2 regions of the Sorangium sp. So ce693 genome follow, and region 1 is predicted to be linked to the other one. Evidence: riboswitches for the same ligand, from Rfam matches in the RefSeq annotation. Region 1 holds a riboswitch; the other holds the start of a gene.
The links. Region 1 has a riboswitch for cobalamin ahead of WMF14_RS01355 (energy-coupling factor ABC transporter permease). Riboswitches for the same ligand answer to the same signal wherever they lie in the genome.

Region 1 (4,327 bases):
ACTCAACGCCCTGAACCCCGCCGTCCTCGGCGAGCTCACGGCGGCCTTCCGCGACCTCCTCACGCCCGCCGAGGGCAACGAGGTGCGCGCGGCGGTGCTGACCGGCGCCGGCAAGGCGTTCGTCGCCGGCGCCGACATCGCGGAAATGGCCACGATGAACAGCATCGCCGCGAAGCGGTTCGCCGACGCAGGACACCGGCTCGCCGAGCTCATCGAGACTGCCCCCTTCCCCGTGATCGCCGCCGTCAACGGCTTCGCGCTGGGCGGCGGCTGCGAGCTCGCCCTCGCCTGCGACTTCATCTACGCCGCCGAAGGCGCCAAACTCGGCCAGCCCGAGGTGAACCTGGGCGTCATCCCGGGGTTCGGCGGGACCCAGCGGCTGCTGCGACGGGTCGGGCCCGGACGCGCGCGCGAGCTCGTCTATTCAGGAGACATGATCACCGCGCAGCAGGCGCTGTCGATCGGGCTCGTCAACGCCGTCTTCCCGGCGACCGAGCTCCTCGCGCGCGCCCAGGAGACCGCCCTCAAGATCGCCTCGCGCGGCCCGCTCGCCGTCGCCGCCGCCAAGCGCGTCCTCCTGCGCGGCGAGAGCCTCGACCTCGCCGCCGCCAACGAGCTGGAAGCCCAGGCATTCGCGGCGCTCTTCGGCAGCGAAGATCAACAGCTCGGAATGAAAGCGTTCCTGGCGAAATCGCAGGCCACGTTCACCGGCAAGTGAAACCTCGGAAGGCGCGAACCGCGCGCCCGAGGGCAAAAAAATACCGCGCATCACGCTGGAGGGGGACCCAGAATGACCGCGGCAGGAAAACCGCGCCGGAGTCCTGAACGTCCGCCACGGTGCTAAGAAGAAAAACCGCATGCGCTCCGGGCTGGGGGGTCCGCGCCGGTGCGCATGCGGTAGTCAGATTGTGGCATCCGCAAGCGCGTTGTCGATAACAAAGTGCAACGCCTGCACGCCGGGCGAGCAGAGCGCTCCAGACGCGAAGGCAGCCAGGCGAGCGCGCGACCCACACACACCAGCTCTGCAGGAATTCACGTTCGAGCCGGGCATACCGCTCCACCGGAGACAGCGCTCAGCGCAGCGTCCATTTCGCATTCCGAGACGAGCGAACACGAGATCCCCCACCTCTTCAATAAGAGACGCCACGACGCGACGGGCCGCACACCGGACACCTGCTCCCGAGTAAAGAGCCAGGACGAACAAAGCACACTGCGGAAGGAACGCGCCGGCGCCTGTGTTCAAGCACACGAGAGCCCCTGCTTGCGCGCAGGCCGCGATACGCGCAGCGCCCGCATGGCCACAAAGTAAACAGGTTTTATCTAAGGGGGACATATTTCACGACGTGTGCTCGACGACTCTTCGCCTGATGCGTCTGGGTCAATTTCTCGACCTCGGCCATTGCATGACAGGGCCTGGATCGCTCGTCGGCGCGCGCCTGTCTGCTGGATGGGGGCCCCGACAGGCGCACGGCGCGCCTCGGCAGCGATGGCCTCGTGCGCCGCTGCAGCGCCCCCCGAGGGCGGGGTGGCCACCAGCCCAGGCATCACCGCCGCACCGACGCCGTAGACGAGGGAGCTCGCGGCGTGCAGCGGCGGGCCGGAGCGCGCCAGGTGGAAGCGCGCGCCCCAGATCGATGCACCGGGTCGAGGCACCCGGGTTCGCCCGGTCTGCGCACCCCGGTTCGCCCGGTTCGCGCACCCCGGTTCGCCCGGTTCGCGCACCCGGGGTGCTCGCCCGGCTGCGGGGTGCTCGCCCGGCTCGCGCGATCGTGTCGCCAGGACGCGCGGGCCAACGCGCGCAAGGCGGAGCCCGCGCGCTCAACGGTGAGCTCGTCTGACACGCGAGGCCCCGTGCAGCGTCCGCTGGGCACCTCCGCCGCGATCGGGGCGCGACGTCCTTGACGCCGGACACGAAACGGGATTACCGAGCACCGGCCTGACAATCCATTCCTCGGGTGCCCTCCGGGGCATAACAGGGAAGCCGGTGCAAAACCGGCGCGGTCCCGCCACCGTGAGTGGGGAGCTGCCTCCGAAGACCACTGGGCCTCATTGGACGAGGCCTGGGAAGGTGGACGCAGCGCTGGGAGCTCGATCAGCTCCCTGAACCCATGAGCCGGGAGACCTACCCGAGCCTCCCACGAGGTGCAGCTTGCGCACGTCTTCGTGGCGTTCGGGTGCGGACTTCACCCGGAGCGCCGAAATCGGTCTTCACGGCCGCGTTGTGTCGATCGCCGCCGTGTCCCTGGGGACGCTCCTCGCGCCCCGGCCCGCGGCCGCGATGCACCTCGCGGAAGGCGTCCTGCCGCTCGGCTGGTGCGCCGCCTGGAACGCGCTCGCCCTGCCCTTCGTCGCGATCGCCCTCCACCTGCTCCGGCGCCGCACCCGGCAGGACGCCTTCTACAAGCCGTTCGTCGGCCTCATCGCCGCCGCCGTCTTCGCGATCTCATGCATGCCCGTGCCGGTGCCGACCGCCGGGACCTGCTCCCACCCGTGCGGCACAGGGCTCGCGGCGGTGCTCATCGGCCCCTGGATGACCGTCCTCGTCACCGTGGTGGCGCTCCTTATCCAGGCCCTCTTCCTCGCGCACGGCGGCCTCACCACGCTCGGCGCCGACGTCGCGTCGATGGGCATCGCGGGCGCCTTCACCGGATACTTCGTCTTTCATCTCGCGCGGCGCTGCGGCGCGAACCTCTGGGTCGCGGGCTTCCTGGCGGGCGTGACGTCGGACTGGGCGACGTACGCCACCACGGCGCTCGCGCTCGCGCTCGGGCTCTCGGGCGAGGGATCGGTGACCTCCATGTTCACGGGCGTCGCCCTCGCCTTCGTCCCCACCCAGCTGCCGCTCGGCCTGCTCGAGGGCGTCATGACCGCGGGGGCGCTCGCCTTCCTGCGCACCCGGCGGCCCGACATCCTGGACCGGCTCCAGGTCGTCCGGCTCGCCCCGGGGGCATCGTGACGCGGCGGCTCGGACAGCGCCCGATGTCAGCGCTGCTCGCGCGGCGCGCGTGCGTGGCCTGCGAGCGCGCGCTCCAGCTCGCCGCTGCCCTCTGGCTCGCCGCCTGCCGCAACGCGTCCTGGGACGGCGTCGACGAGGCCGTGGTCCGCCGCGTCGCCGAGGACGCAGGGCGCCACGAGACGGGGCCGCTGTTCGCGGGCCTCGAGGGCGACCTCCTGCTGTTCGCGTTCCTCTGGGCCGGGCTCCTCGCCGGCTTCGCCCTCGGCTACTTTTCGCGCGTGCTCTTCGTCGAGCGCGCGGACGCGCCCGCGGGCAAGGCCGGCGGCGAAGGCCTGCGTGCGGACTGATCCCCCCGCGCGGCTCCGCGACGTGGACGCCCGGCTCCGCCTCGGGGCCGCCGTGGCTGCGTGCTGCGTCGCCGCGGGCGCGCGCTCGCCCGTCACACCGGCCGCGCTGCTCCTCCTCGCGTGCGCGGCCCTCCGCCTCCAGGGCACGCCGGCGCGCGCCGTCCTCCGCGCCGCCGCGCCCGCCGCATGGATCGGCGCGGTCGCGGCGGCGCTGGCGCTCGCGCTCACGCCGGGGGCGCCGCTTTTCCCCGGCGCGCCGTTCCCTGTCGACGCGATCACGGCCGAGGGGGCCCGCCGCGCCGTGGCCATCGGCGCGCGCGTCCTCGCGGCGGCCGCGGTGCTCCGGTGGCTCGCCGGCGCCGCCGCGCCCGCCGAGATCGAGGCGGCGCTCGCCGGGCTCGGCGTCCCCGCGGCCCTCGTCGAGCTGCTCGCGCTGACGCGGCGCTTCGCCGGCGTGCTCCAGCGCGCGGCCGACAGCGCGTGGAGCGCCGCCGCGCTCCGCGGCGGGTTCACACGCCCCGGCGCTGCCGCGCGCTCGGCCGGCGCCGTCGCTGGCGTCGTGGCGCTCCGCACGCTGGAGCGCTCCGAGAGCGCCGCGCTCGCCATGCAGCTCCGCGGCTACCAGGGGAAGCTCCCCGTCGCCGACCGGAGGGCGAGCGCGCCCGCCGCGAACCTCGCGTTCGCCGCCGCCGCCATCGCGGCCCTCGGGCTCAGCGTCGCCGCGGGAGAGGCCGGATGATCGCGATCGCGCTGCGCGCCCCCTGGCTCGGCTACCGGCGCGGCGAGCCCGTGCTGCGCGACGTGCGCCTCGACGTCGCCGAGGGCGAGTCCGTGGCGGTGCTCGGCGGCAACGGCGCCGGCAAGACCGCGCTGCTCCGGACGCTCGTCGGGCTCCTCCCGGCGCCCGGCGGCGGCGTCGAGATCGCGGGCCGCCGCGTGGGCTCGCCCTCGGACGCCGTCGCCGCGGGCGCCGCGCTCGTGCTCCAGGACCCGGACGACCAGCTGCTCGGCGCGACGCTCCTCG
Region 2 (4,327 bases), 1.0 Mb from region 1:
CTCGCCGACTGCGACCCCTCGGCCGCGCCAGCGCCCCCGGCGCCGTCGGAGCTCTCGGGGAGCCCGTCGACGACGACGGCCCCGCCGCAAGCGCCCGCCCCCGAGAGCACGACGACTGAAGCCAGGAAAGCGAAGAGCAGCGTCGTTCTCATCAGGGCATCTTCATCTTAAGCGCGGCAGGCACGGCAGGGGCGCGCGTCGGGCGTCCCGCGCGCCCCCCGCCGCTCACTCCACCGCCTGCGATTGCTCGATCGCGTCCTCGCGGCGCTCCCGGCGGTTGCACGCGAGCACCTTCTTGCGGACGCGCACCGCGTCGGGCGTGACCTCGACGAGCTCGTCGCCGTCGATCCACTCCATCGCCGTCTCGATCGTGAGCAGCCGCGGGCTGGCCAGGAGGACGTTCTCGTCCTTGCCGTGGTTGCGCACGTTCGACAGCTTCTTCTCCTTGATGACGTTGACGTCGGTGTCGTTCGGCCGGTTGTGCTCGCCGATGATCATCCCCTCGTAGACCTCGACGCCGGGGACGATGAAGAACATGCCGCGCGGCTGCAGGTGGTGCAGCGCGTACGGGGTCGCCACGCCGACGCGATCGGCGACGATGGCGCCGGTCGGGCGGCGCATCATCGGGCCGCCCCAGGGCGCCCAGCCGTCGAACATCGTGTTGAGCAGGCCCGTCCCGCGCGTCGCCGTCAGGAACTCGCCGCGGAAGCCGATGAGCCCGCGCGAGGGCACCCGGAACTCGAGGCGGGCGCGGCCGAAGCCGGGGTTCGTCATCTTCACCATCCGGCCGCGCCGGGAGCTGAGGCGCTCGGTCACGATGCCGACGTAGGTGTCCGGCACGTCCACGACCACGAGCTCGAGCGGCTCCATCACCTCGCCGTCGATCTCGCGCGTCACCACCTCGGGGTTCGAGAGCTGCATCTCGTACCCCTCGCGCCGCATCGTCTCGACCAGGATGGCGAGCTGGAGCTCGCCGCGGCCGAGCACCACGAACGTGTCGGGCACCTCGGTCGGCTCCACCCGGATCGCGAGGTTCTTCATCGCCTCGCGCTCGAGCCGCTCCTTCAGGTGACGGCTCGTCAGGAATTTCGACTGCTTGCACTTGCCGGCGAACGTCGACGTGTTGACGCCGATCTTCATCTTGATCGTCGGCTCCTCGACGACGATCCGCGGCAGCGCCTCGGGGTGCGCCGGATCCGTGATCGTGTCGCCGATCGTGACCGCGTCGATCCCGGCGATCGCGATCACCTCGCCCGCGACGGCGCTCTCGACGGCGACGCGCTTCAGCCCCTCGTAGGCGTAGAGCATCTTCACGTAGCCGCGCGACTGCCCGCCCTCGGCGAGGAGCGCGACGTCGGCGCCGGACCGGGCGGTGCCGCGGACCACGCGGCCGACCGCGAGCCGGCCCACGTACTCGTCGTGCGTCGTGTTGCAGACGATGACCTGGAGCGGACCGTCGGGGTCGCCCGAGGGGCCGGGGACCCGCTCGAGGATGGTCTCGAAGAGCGGCTCGAGGTCCTTCGCCTCGTGCTCGAGCTCTCGCTTCGCCTGGCCGAACTTCGCGATCGCGTAGAGCGTCGAGAAGTCCATCTGCGCGTCGCTCGCCTCGAGGTCGCAGAAGAGGTCGAACACCTCGGAGAGCACCTCGTGGGCGCGCGCGTCGCTCCGGTCGATCTTGTTGATGACCACGATGACCGGGAAGCCGCGCTGGAGGCACTTCGAGAGCACGAAGCGCGTCTGCGGCAGCGGGCCCTCGGCGGCGTCGACGAGGAGGAGCGCCCCGTCGGCCATCATGAGCGTGCGCTCGACCTCGCCGCCGAAGTCGGAGTGGCCGGGCGTGTCGACGATGTTGATCTTGACCCCGCGGTACCGGATGCTCGTGTTCTTCGCGAGGATGGTGATGCCGCGCTCCCGCTCGAGGTCGTTCGAGTCCATGACCCGCTCGGCCACGACCTCGTTCTCTCGGAAGGCGCCCGACTGGCGGAGCATGTGATCGACGAGGGTCGTCTTCCCGTGGTCGACGTGGGCGACGATGGCGATATTGCGGAGATCGTTACGGGGCATATACGGCGGCGGCCGTGTAGCACGCGACCCACGGAGGAGCGAGCCCATCCTCGCTAGAGCCCGAACGTTCGGCCTGCACGGCAGCGGCGCGGCAGCCGCGCAGGGAGGCGCTCGGATGGAGAGCGCGAGGCGCGCGCGTGGCGCGGGCGAGCCCTCGCCGGGCGGGCGAGGGGAGCGGTAGCGATTGACAGCCGAAGGCGCGCGGCCATAGGGTGCGCGCCGCGCTGGTGCCCGGGCGTTCGCCTGGGCCGAAGAGGGAACCCGGTGAAATTCCGGGGCTGCCCCGCAGCGGTAAGCGAGAACGACCTCCACCCCAAGCACTGGCCCGACGAGGGCTGGGAAGCGGTGGACAGTAGGGAGCCGGCCAGGCCGGAGCGCTCGCGAGCCCGAAGACCTGCCAGCGCCCGGCGGCGGGAGACATCCGGCGCCGGTTCGACCTGGGAGCCTCGAGGGAGGCGGTGAGGTCCGAGCCGGTGCAGCTCTGCCTCTGCCACGTCCCGGATACCGAACCGCCCCCGCGTCGCCTTCCGGTCGCCCGCGGGGGCGAGAGGTCGGTCCAGCGCACCGTGCGATGGCCAGCCATTTCGTCCTCGCGGAGCTCGACGCGAGCGGCCCGAAGCCGCTCCGCGCGATTGCAGCGAAGGAGGACACGAATGCTGCGCGAGACGGTCACGACGAGCCACGGGCACCGCCATCCATTTCATCTGCTCGCCGCGTTATCCATGGTGCTGGCCGCCGCGCGGCCCGCGCGCGCCGAGGGCGACACCCCCGAGGCGCCCGCTGCCCCGCCGGAGGCCGCCGCTGCAGAGCCCTCCGGTGAGGGCACGCCCGCGGGCGACGCCGCGGCGCCGGCGGGCAGCGCGGGCACGCCCGCGGGCGACGCCGCGGCGCCGGCGGGCAGCGCGGGCGCGCCCGAGGGCGACGCCGCGATCGAGGTCACGATCCAGGCGGAGAGGCCGGGCAGCGAGGCCGCGTCGCGCGTCTCCGTCGGACACCGGGAGCTCGAGCTCAGGCCGAGGCTGCGGCCGGGCGACATCCTCGAGTCGGTCCCCGGGCTCTTCGCCGTGCAGCACGCGGGCGGCGGCAAGGCGAACCAGTACTTCCTCCGCGGGTTCGACGCGGACCACGGGACCGACGTCGCCTTCTTCGTCGACGGCGTGCCCGTCAACATGGTCAGCCACGGCCACGGGCACGGCTTCACCGATCTCTACTTCATGATCCCGGAGCTCGTGACAGGGCTCGACGGCTACAAGGGGCCTTATTACGCCGGCATCGGCGACTTCGGTACGGCGGGCGCCGTCAACCTGCGCTTCGCCGAGAAGCTCGAGGAGAGCTACGCGCAGGTCAGCCTGGGGCAGTACGGTATCCAGCGCGGCCTCGTCATCGCCTCGCCGGATCTCGGCGACGCGTGGCGCGCTGTGGCCGCGGCGGAGATCTACCGGAACGACGGGCCGTTCCTGAGCCCGGAGCGGCTCAAGCGCTTCAATGTGTACCTGCGGGCCACGCACGATCTCGGCGACACCGGGAAGGTCCAGATGACATGGATGTCGTATGGATCGACCTGGCACGGCTCCGGCCAGATCCCCGCGCGCGCCGTCTGCGGCGAGGGCGAGCAGGGCGGGCTGAACCCGCCGCCGTCGGCGTTCGGACAGCCGTGCATCGACCATTTCGGCGCCGTGGATCCGACCGAGGGCGGGGCGACCGAGCGGCACATGGCGTCCCTCGCCTACTCGACGGCGTGGCGGGACGCCGATCTGAGCGCGCTGGCCTACCTCGTTCGCTACCGCTTCACGCTGTACTCGAACTTCACGTTCTTCAGCGAGGACGCCGTCCACGGCGACCAGATCGAGCAGAACGACGACCGCACCGTCGGGGGCGCCGATCTCCGGTTCCGCAGGCAATACGAGATCGGCGGGGCGAGGTTCACGACCTCGCTCGGCGCGCAGATCCGCGCGGACGCGATCGACAAATCCCTCCACCACGACGAGGCGCGCGAGCGGATCGAGGAGAAGAGCAGGACCCACGTCGACGAGAGCCAGATCGGCGTCTACGTCGAGCAGGACGCCCGGCTCCGGCGCTGGCTCCGCGTCGTGCTCGGGGCGCGTGGGCAGTGGATCGACGTCAACGTGGACGACCCGGGCGAGGACCTCGAGAGGACGGGGAACAGAGCGAGCGGCACCCGGGGGCAGATGCAGCTGCTCCCGAAGCTCACGGCGATCGTGTCGCCCGTCGAGGGGCTCGATCTCTTCGCCCACTTCGGGCG

Region 2: it holds a riboswitch for cobalamin, as region 1 does, so the genes downstream of both, WMF14_RS05165 (TonB-dependent receptor) here and WMF14_RS01355 (energy-coupling factor ABC transporter permease) in region 1, are expected to answer to the same signal.

Annotation. Positions count from the first base shown of each region.
Region 1 is NZ_CP150347.1:351,059-355,385, reverse strand. Features, by position in the region: gene WMF14_RS01360 (enoyl-CoA hydratase/isomerase family protein) at 1-718, shown strand, start outside; cobalamin riboswitch at 1,937-2,144, shown strand; gene WMF14_RS01355 (energy-coupling factor ABC transporter permease) at 2,243-2,956, shown strand; gene WMF14_RS01350 (hypothetical protein) at 2,980-3,303, shown strand; gene WMF14_RS01345 (CbiQ family ECF transporter T component) at 3,293-4,042, shown strand; gene WMF14_RS01340 (ATP-binding cassette domain-containing protein) at 4,039-4,327, shown strand, end outside.
Region 2 is NZ_CP150347.1:1,380,408-1,384,734, forward strand. Features, by position in the region: gene WMF14_RS05155 (hypothetical protein) at 1-152, opposite strand, end outside; gene typA (translational GTPase TypA) at 226-2,112, opposite strand; cobalamin riboswitch at 2,273-2,480, shown strand; gene WMF14_RS05165 (TonB-dependent receptor) at 2,718-4,327, shown strand, end outside.